DNA from 3 places in the Cupriavidus sp. 291-E7 genome. Region 3 is predicted to be linked to each of the others. Evidence: predicted binding sites of a transcription regulator. Region 3 holds the regulator's gene; each other region holds the start of a gene.

Region 1 (3,274 bases), on a different contig from region 3:
GTGATCACACCGACCGCGAACAGCGTGCCATCGATATTCGCCGCCTCCATGACCATCGGCAGCTTGCGCCCGGCAATCGATACGTCACGTGCGGCATTGGTCGGCTTGGCCGGATAGAGCGCAGCGTACTTGCCATCGCTGGAGACGATGGTGCGCCAGTCGTAGCGCGGCGAGCAGCCAGCAAGCGCGAGCCAGAGCACGGCAAGCAGCGGCAGCAGGAAATGGCGGGAGCGGATCGTTGTCGGGGGCATCGGAATGGTCGGCGCAGTCGTGCGCAAGCCGGTATTATCCGGGAAGCCGCCTGCCCGCGCATCGCGCATGTTGCGCATTTCGCCGTCGCCGGGCGGCGCCTGTCTGTGAGGTACCCATGTCTGTCCGCCCCCTGCCCCGCTTCATGACGTCCACGCTCGCCATGTTGGCGTTGCTGGCCAGCGCCGGTGCCATTGCCGCGGGCGCGCACTTGCCTCCCGTGACCGATATCGGCGCCCAATCGGCGGCCGCCGCGAAACACGGCGAACCACTGGTGGTGCTGGTCAGCCTGCCCGACTGCACGTATTGCGACACGGTACGCCGCAATTACCTCGGCCCCCAGGTGGCGGCCGGTGAAATCGCGGCCCGCGAGATCGACATGACGGCCGATACACCGATCCGCGACGTCGACGGCACGGTCATCACGGCCAAGCAGTGGGCGCGCGCCCGGAATATCTCCGTGGCGCCCACCGTGCTGTTCCTGGACCGCCAGGGCCGCAACCTGGCCAGCCCGTTGCGCGGCATGCAGGCCGACTTTTACGGCGCCTATCTGGAGCAGGCCATCGACGAGGCCCGCGCCAAGGTTGCCGCGAGGTCCGACGCTGTGCGGTAAGCGCCGCAGCCGCGACGAATTGCCGCAGAATCAAGGCGGCCAACCGGCAACGCTGCCGGCTGGCGCGCGCGGCAGTAGAATAGCCGCTGTCCGCCGATGGCTTTCTGGCTCCGCTACCCCATGTCCAACACCGCTACTCCCGCCAATTCCTCGCGCAAGCGCTGGCCGATCGCCGTCGCGGTCGTGATCGTCGCGCTGCTCGGCTTCTTTGGCTACCGGGCGATGGCCCCGTCCAACAGCGTCCCGGCCGCCACGTTCACACTGCTGTCCGGCGAAAAGGTCACCACGGGCGATCTCAAGGGCAAGGTGTACCTGGTCAATTTCTGGGCCACCAGCTGCGTCACCTGCGTCAAGGAAATGCCGCAGATGATCAATACGTACAAGCAGTACAAGGACAAGGGCCTGGACTTCGTGGCCGTCGCCATGAACTACGACCCGCCGATGTACGTGGCCAACTACGCTCAGACGCGCGAACTGCCCTTCAAGGTGGCGATGGACTCCGACGGCACCGCTGCCAAGGCATTTGGCGATGTCCAGCTCACGCCCACCACGTTCGTGGTCGACAAGAACGGCAAGATCCTGAAGCGTTACGTGGGCGAGCCCGAGTGGGATGCGCTGCACAAGCTGCTGGACTCGGCGCTGGCCAGCGCCGCATGAACGGCTGACGTAAAGCCAACGCAAAAGGTGCCCAAGCGGCACCTTTTTTGTTGCCCGGTCACGTATCGAGCGCGGCCAGCTTGCCAGCCGAAGCTGTATGGATATACAGTGGGCGGTCAGATTTTTCTCATCCTGCTCAGACCTTTTCCCGCCGTGTTACCGGATCTCGTCCCCGAAGCTGCTCCCCATACCGACCTGCGCGCCGACGTTGCGGAGGCGCCCGCGTACCTGTCGAAGCTGAATCCGGAGCAACGCGCGGCGGTGGAATATGCGGGCCAGGCACCGCTGCTGATCATCGCGGGCGCGGGTTCCGGCAAGACCAATACGCTGGCGCACCGCGTCGCCCATCTGGTGGTGGGCGGCGCCGATCCGCGCCGCATCCTGCTGCTGACGTTCTCGCGCCGCGCCGCGGCGGAAATGGGCCGCCGCGTCGAGCGCATCGTCGACCAGGCACTGGGTACGAACAGCGGTGCCGGACGCGCGGCGCTGCAGTGGTCCGGCACGTTCCACGCCATCGGCGCGCGACTGCTGCGCGAATATGCCGAAACGCTGGGCCTGGCGCCCACCTTCACGATCAGCGACCGTGGCGATTCGGCGGACCTGATGCACGTGGTACGCCACGATCTGGGCATGTCCGAACAGACCTCGCGTTTTCCGCGCAAGGAAACCTGCCTGGCCATCTACTCGCGCGTGGTCAACACGCAGCTACCGATCGAGGTGGTGCTGAAGACCCAGTTTCCACGCTACGCGATGTGGGCCGATGCGCTCAAGACACTGTTCGCCGCCTATGTCGATGCCAAGCAGAAACAGCAGGTGCTGGACTACGACGACCTGCTGCTCTACTGGGCGCAGGCCATGAGCGAACCCGCGCTGGCGCAGGACATGGGCGCGCGCTTCGACCACGTGCTCGTCGACGAATACCAGGACACCAACGCACTGCAGGCGTCGATCCTGCTGGCGCTGAAACCCAGCGGTCGTGGTCTGACCGTGGTGGGCGATGACGCGCAATCGATCTACGCATTCCGTGGCGCCACGGTGCGCAACATCCTCGACTTTCCTTCGCGGTTCACCCCATCGGCGGAACAGGTCACGCTGTCGCAGAACTACCGTTCCACGCAGCCGATTCTGCAGGCCGCCAATGCGGTGATTGGCCTGGCCGCCGAGCGCTTCACCAAAGACCTCTGGTCGTTGCGCGAATCGGCGGAAAAGCCTGGCGTGGTCGTGGTCAACGATGAAGCCGACCAGGCGCGCTTCGTGGTCGAGCAGATACTGGCGCGGCGCGAATCCGGCCTGGCACTGATGCACCAGGCCGTGCTGTTTCGCGCTGCCGACCACAGCGCTCAGGTCGAAATCGAACTGGCGCGGCGCAATATCCCGTTCGTGAAATTCGGCGGCCTGAAGTTTCTGGAATCGACGCACGTCAAGGATGTGATGGCCGTGGTGCGCTGGCTCGAAAATCCGCGCGACCGCATGGCCGGTTTCCGAACGCTGCAGTTGCTGCCGGGTGTCGGGCCAAAAACCGCCGCTCGCGTGCTGGAAGGGCTCGAAGCCGCCACCGAACCGCTGCTGGCACTCGAAGCGTTCGAAGCCCCGCCCGCCGCCGCGCCTGCCTGGGATGACCTGCTCACGCTGGCCCGCACGCTGATGGCGCCCACATCGCCGTGGCCGTCCGAATTCGAGCAGGTCATTGCCTGGTATCAGCCGCACCTGGAACGCATGCACGACGATGCGGCCGCGCGGCAGGCCGACCTGCAG
Region 2 (3,274 bases), on a different contig from region 3:
CATCGGAGACAAGCTCCATGAGCGTGCCGTATTGCGGCACTTCGGCGCGGTACATATCGGACATCGCGCGCGAGAACTGAGCACGAATCCGGCTCGGGGACGTGAAAGCAGACATCGTCTTTTGGGGGGCGTGGGACAAGGAAGTCGCCAAGTCTGGGGTGGCGCGCGCGCCACGGCAAACGATATTTATCGCCAACTTAATGCGCTTTCCGCATCAAATTGATGCCTCGCATTGCCGCCGCAACCAGTCCGCGAACAATGCCGCCTTGTCAGCCCCGCCCTGCCGCCAGGTAACGAAATACGCGCCCGGCTCGCGGGCTTTCTGCACGTCGGCAAACGGCAGTGCCACAAGCTGCCCCGTGTCGATCTCCGAACGCACCATCATCTCTGGCAAGACAGCGATGCCAAGGCCGCTGATGGCTGCGCGCGTGACCATCGTGAACAGGTCGTAGCGCGGTCCGAGCCTTGCCTTGCGCCGGAGGTTTTCGTCTTCGGTATCGAACCAGTCGGGCCATGCATCGGGCCGGCTGGCCAGGTGCAGCAGCGGCAGTTTCAGAAGGTCTTCGCGTTTGCGCAGCCGCTTGTCCGATAGCAGCCGGGGGCTACATACCGCAATCGACGGCCCTTCATCGAGCAGCGTGGCGGATGGGTGCCCATCCCACGGCCGGTCGCCGAAATAGATCGCCGCATCGAACAGCGAATCGGCAAAGTGGAACGGTTCCGGACGCGCATGGATATTGACGACGATGCGCGGCTGTTCTTCGCGGAAACTGGCCAGGCGTGGAATCAGCCATTGCGTGGCGAAGGTGGGCACCACGGCCAGTTCCAGCACCTCCATGCCGCCGGCACGCGATGCCAGATCCTTGGTGGCGCGCTCGATGGCCTTCAGTTCGGATCGAATCTCGCGCACGTAACGGTCGCCATCGGCCGTCAGCACCACGCGCTGCTTCACGCGCTCGAAGAAACGCACGCCCAGCCGCTCTTCCAGCGACTGGATCTGCCGGGAAATTGCGCTTTCCGTGACATTCAGTTCGGCCGCCGCGCGCGTGAAACTGCCAAGGCGGGCTGCGCACTCAAGCATCTGGAGCGCGATCAGGCTGGGTAGACGCATGATCAGGACCGCGAAATGGCAGCCAGAATCCGCTGCAACTTGTCTGGATTACGCTGCGCCTGAATGCTGACGATGCGATCGCCATCGGTCTCATAGGTCTGCGCCGATTCGAGCTGGCCGTCGACAAACCGCAGCAGCGACCATTGCCCGTTCAGCATCACCATCCGCACTTGCACCGTCTGGCCGCGCCGCTTCGCCGCGAAATAGACCTGAGCGATACGTCCGCCGCCCACCAGCGGCTTCGGAAAGCTCGGCACCTTGCCGCCGCCGTCGCCAATCAGCGTCGCTTCGTCAGCCAGCAGACCGCGAATCGCATCGAAGCTGCCCTGCTCCAGCGCCTGCGCGAAGCGGCGTATCAGGGACAGGTGATTGTCGGTGCGCACCGGATTACGTGGACGGCTCTCGCGTAACTGGGCTTTGGCGCGGCTGACCAGTTGGCGGCAGGCCGCTTCGCTCTTGCCGATGACATCCGCCACCTCCGCGTAGTCGGCATCGAAAACCTCGCGCAGCAGAAAGGCCGCTCGCGCCTTGGGCGACAGACGCTCCAGCAGAAACAGGAAGGCCACCGAGACATCGTCGGCGCGCTCCCTGATGGCTTCCGGTGTATCGGGATTGTCGGAAAGCAGCGGCTCGGGCAGCCAGATACCGGCGTAGTGCTCGCGCTGCAGCTTGGCGGCGCGCAACTGGTCGATGGCCAGGCGCGTGGTCACGGACACCAGCCAGGCCTCCGCATTGGCGATCACGGCGCGATCGGTGCCGTGCCAGCGCAGCCAGGCGTCCTGCACCACGTCCTCGGCCTCGGCCACCGAACCGAGCATGCGATACGCAATACCCAGCAGACGTGGGCGTAGCTGGTCGAAAATCTGCGTCGGGTCGTGGGCTGAAGCTGACATGGCGTGGTTCTGTAGCGGGTTCCCATTGTGGCACCGACGTCCCATCCGTGGCCTTGAAATTTCCGATTCACTGTATATATTTACAGGTACTGTATGAATGAACAGTATCGGAACCTTCGGAGCCCTGGAAAATGGAACACCTGATCCGTGTACAGAATGAATATGACCGCCAGATCCTGGTCTGGCTGCGCGGACGCATTGGTGACGCGGCGTTGATGTCGGCCGCGCGCCGCGCCGCGACGGACGACAAAAAGCCTTATCTTTCAACGATTTGCCGCCTGCTCAACATCCGCCCGCCATCGCGGCGCAGCTTTGTCGAGGAAGCCCGCAAGACCCATCGGGCCGTAGGCGAGCGCTATCTGGCGCAGATCCGGCAGATCCTTGCCCAACCGTCCGGCCAACGGCAAACGGCCGGGCACGAGGCCCGGCCGCAGGGTTCGCTGTTCTAGGAAATGGCTGGTCTTTAGTCCGAATTATTGAAATCCAATAATTCGGACTAACTCACGCTCGCAGCCACTGATACATCACTTCGGCAGTTCGGTGACACGCATGGCCGGCGTGATTTGCAGCGGATCGGTCAGCAGTTCCAGCACGGCCGGCTTGCCGGCCTGCTGTGCCCGCTCGAAGGCCGCCGCGAAGTCTTCAGTCCGCTCCACCCGCTCGGCCCAGGCGCCGCACGCTCTGGCCATTTCCACAAAGTCTGGATTGACGATGGTCGTGCCGCTCTGCCGGCCCGGATAACGGCGCTCCTGGTGCATACGGATCGTGCCGTACATGCGGTTGTTCACGACGATCACGATCAGGTTCGCGCCATGCGCGGCGGCCGTGGCGATCTCTTGCGGATACATCAGGAAGCAGCCATCGCCGGCAAAGCACACGACGGTCTTTTCCGGGTGGCGCAGCTTGGCGGCGATGGCCGCCGGCAGCCCGTAACCCATCGCGCCGCAGGTCGGTGCGAGTTCCGTGCGCGGGCGCTTGTAAGCATAGAAGCGGTGCAGCCACACCGTGTAGTTGCCGGCGCCGTTCGACAGCATTGCATCCTCGGGCAATACCCGGTTCAGGTGCGTCATGGCGGCAGCCATGTCCACGCCGGTCAGTTCCGCATGCGGCTTCGGCGGCGTGACAAATGCCTCGTGATCGGCGCGCGCGCCGGCCGTCCAGTCCTTCCACGGCAGCGCGGCGGGCGCGGCCAGGGACGCCAGCATCGCGGCGCCCGCTTCCACACCGGCATGAATCGGCAACGCGGCCTGGTAGACGCGGCCCAGCTCGG
Region 3 (3,274 bases):
GGGTTTCATGCACCGATCCGTTGCCCGCGGCGGCCACGACCAGACCCTGGACGCCGGCCGATACCAGCGCATCGACCGCCACCCTGCCCGGCTGTGCATAGCTGGCCACAATCTCCACCACTGGCCATGCCGAAGGCACCGGCAAGCGGGGCGCGGCCAGCATCGCGGGCGCGCGCGTGAATCGAATATAGGCGTCCTGGACGAAACCAAGCGGGCCGGCCGACGGCGAGACAAAGGCATCGACCGCGGACGTGTGTGCCTTAGTGACATCGCGTGCGGCATGAATCTGCTGATTGAGCACCACCAGCACACCCCGGCTCCGCGCGTCGGGACTGGCTGCCACCCTCACGGCGTCGAGCAGATTCAGTGGGCCGTCCGCCGACAGCGACGTCGACGGACGCATGGCCGCGGTGATGACCACTGGCACGGGGCACGCCTGCGTCAGATGCAGGAACATCGCCGTCTCTTCCAGCGTATCGGTGCCGTGCGTGATCACGATGCCAGCCACATCTGGCTGGGCGCACCAGTACGCCACGCGCGCCGCCAGTTGCTGCCAGAGGCTGAACATCATGTCCTTGCTGTCGATCTGCGCCACCTGCTCGGCTTCCACGCGCGCGACATCGGCCAGAGCCAGCACCGCCTGCACGAGCTGTGAAACCGGCACGGTGGCCGCCTGGTACTGGGCACTGCTGGCGGGGTTGCCGGACGACCCGGCAATCGTGCCGCCAGTGGCGAGTACGACTACGCGGGGCAAGGACTGGGAAGCGGAAGCTGGCATGAGAACGCTGATCTGTGGCAGTTACAAGCGGACGCCTGGGGCGCCGATTGTAACTGCCACGCTGCGACGGCGAAGCCATGAAAAACCCGTGGCAGCGAGGCACGCGCCACACCCCATGTCGATCCTGCTGCGCAAATTGTGCTTGCACTTCACCCGATACTGTATAAAATCACAGCATACTGTTTAAACATACAGTGCTTCGGCACCAGACCGGCGAACCACTATGGCGACCCTGACACCCCGGCAGCAGCAGATTTTCGACCTGATCCGCGACGCGATCCGAAATACCGGCTTTCCGCCGACGCGCGCGGAAATCGCTGCTGAATTTGGATTTTCCTCGCCCAATTCGGCGGAGGAACACTTGCGGGCGCTGGCGCGCAAAGGCGTGATCGAACTGACCCCTGGCGCGTCGCGCGGCATCCGCCTCAAGGTCTCGCGCAGCGATTCCGAGCGTTCCGACCAGTTCTCACTGCCGATGGCAGGGGTCCTGCAACTGACGTTACCGTTGGTCGGCCGCGTAGCTGCGGGCAGTCCGATCCTGGCGGCGGAACACATCGATCGCCAATACCAGGTGGATGCTTCGGTATTTGACGAACGCCCCGACTATCTGTTGCGCGTGCGCGGATTAAGCATGCGTGACGCTGGCATTCTCGATGGTGACCTCCTGGCTGTGAAAAAGGCCAGCGAGGCAGCCAACGGCAAGATTGTTGTTGCGCGTCTTGGCGAGGACGTGACGGTCAAACGCCTGAAGAAACGTGGCGACACGATCGAACTGATCGCCGAGAACCCCGATTTCGAGAACATCGTCCTTCATTCGGGTCGCGATGAATTCTCCCTGGAAGGTATTGCTGTCGGCCTGATTCGATCGTCAGGTTTCTAGCAGCAAACGGAGGTGCCCTGAGGCATCTCCGATCTCCGAGACTTCGGCAGCACGGCCGTCTGCCCTGGTCACCCGCTTTGCTTTGCCCATGCCGCCCCGTCCTTGCTGGACGCCGGGTGCGGCCCACTGCTGAACGCAAATTACGAGGTGTTGCCATGCTGCAAACGAATTCCGTCGCTTCCCGCCGCCCGGTCAAGCCGGTACCTTTCCGCCAGATCAAGGGCGTGCGCGTCTATCAAGGCGCCCAGCGCCGTACGATGGTCGGCAACATGGCCGCCATCTGCCGCATGCTGGAGCTCGCGGAGCCGAGCACGAAACTGATTGATTGAAGTCCGCGCAGGTCGACTTGACGTCACCCCAATGACATCGTGCTCGTCTGCGGGGCCGAGTTGCAGCCCCGCAACAATGAATTAAGGCTCCATTTAAAACTGCTATAAGCCTGACTAAACTCACTGACGCGCACTGCATCACTGGCGCATTGGCGTCATGCGCAGAACCGGACCTTGTCGACCCCGCCAAGGGCCGGTTTTTTTTGGCCTATCCACATCGCTCAGGCAGATTCCATCAGTCGGCAAGCGGCGTACCAAACCAGTCGGCAGCGAGGTCCGACTCGAAGGACGCAGTCCATCCCATGCCACCGGCCACCTTGTACCTCTGGCACTGCCCGCCAACGACGCGTTCGACCTCAATCACCCGGCGCTCGCTTTCCACTCCATCAACGACAAATTCGAAGTCATCAGGCACGAACCCGTGCTTCGCACATGCCAGCGCGATGTCATCCTGTTCTTGTTGGGGAAGATCGAAAAAGCGCTGGGCCATGACGCACTCCGCATGAGCGTAGATCCGATGTCCAGTACATCATAGGACCGCCTTGGCAGCACGAACGACCGTCGACGAAGGCGCTCCCACGAGCCGCTCAAACGCCAACAATCAAAACAAAAAGGCCGCTCGTTTGAGCGGCCTTTTTGCAGAAATTTTGGGGTGGCTGACGGGACTCGAACCCACGACGACAGGATTCGCAATCTGACTCGTCAAGCCCGCTGTGGTGCCGGCTTCCAGCGCAAACACTGTATATTCGCGCAGCGCCAACAATGTATCATGCATGGAAAACGCCAAATCGGCGCCCGGCCACCGGAGACACCCTCCCGGCAGCCCAATGGGCCGGCAGCCAGCACATAAATTATAATCTTGGCGCCCTCCCATAAATCAAATAAAGGCAGTTGCGACTCTTCAATCGCGCGATCGCACCAAGGTTCATGAAAATACCGCAACAAGAAAAACTCAATGAGCAAGCAATGCTATGGATGTCTGCGCGAGGTTTCCTTACGTTATTGCTGCTGGTTAGCCAAAATATTCTGATTTTTTGGCGACACTATTTTGATGACATCTCGTTCCCTGATGACTTCCTGTTAACGTATCACGCCATTCCATACTACTGGATCGAGGCAATCAAGTTAGGCAAAGGAATCGCCTGGATTCCTTTTCAGGGCATGGGGTATCCCTTGTTCCTGAATCTGCAAAGCGGAGAATTTTATCTTCCGTTCTGGCTATTCCCCTTATTTGACGGAACATACACTATCCACGCCGCTGTCGTGATGCAGGGAGTGCACGTACTG

The links. The regulator LexA, encoded in region 3, represses DNA repair genes until DNA is damaged. The targets are predictions, from matches to a motif close to ACTGTATNNNNATACAGT.
Region 1: AC3FLX_RS11640 (ATP-dependent helicase) is a predicted target of LexA. The motif match lies at 1,612-1,629, and genes of this name have one in related genera.
Region 2: AC3FLX_RS23090 (CppA family protein) is a predicted target of LexA. The motif match lies at 2,093-2,110, and genes of this name have one in related genera.

What each region holds. Positions count from the first base shown of each region.
Region 1 is NZ_JBYOJV010000005.1:261,940-265,213, reverse strand. It holds gene AC3FLX_RS11655 (hypothetical protein) at 1-251, opposite strand, end outside; gene AC3FLX_RS11650 (thioredoxin fold domain-containing protein) at 368-862, shown strand; gene AC3FLX_RS11645 (TlpA disulfide reductase family protein) at 983-1,519, shown strand; gene AC3FLX_RS11640 (ATP-dependent helicase) at 1,673-3,274, shown strand, end outside.
Region 2 is NZ_JBYOJV010000014.1:97,248-100,521, forward strand. It holds gene hglS (2-oxoadipate dioxygenase/decarboxylase HglS) at 1-115, opposite strand, end outside; gene AC3FLX_RS23080 (LysR substrate-binding domain-containing protein) at 215-1,111, opposite strand; gene AC3FLX_RS23085 (RNA polymerase sigma-70 factor) at 1,114-2,004, opposite strand; gene AC3FLX_RS23090 (CppA family protein) at 2,136-2,453, shown strand; gene AC3FLX_RS23095 (thiamine pyrophosphate-binding protein) at 2,529-3,274, opposite strand, start outside.
Region 3 is NZ_JBYOJV010000018.1:122,428-125,701, forward strand. It holds gene AC3FLX_RS26390 (asparaginase) at 1-778, opposite strand, end outside; gene lexA (transcriptional repressor LexA) at 1,002-1,658, shown strand; gene AC3FLX_RS26400 (hypothetical protein) at 1,814-1,987, shown strand; gene AC3FLX_RS26405 (hypothetical protein) at 2,223-2,477, opposite strand; gene AC3FLX_RS26410 (hypothetical protein) at 2,589-2,762, opposite strand; gene AC3FLX_RS26415 (hypothetical protein) at 2,915-3,274, shown strand, end outside.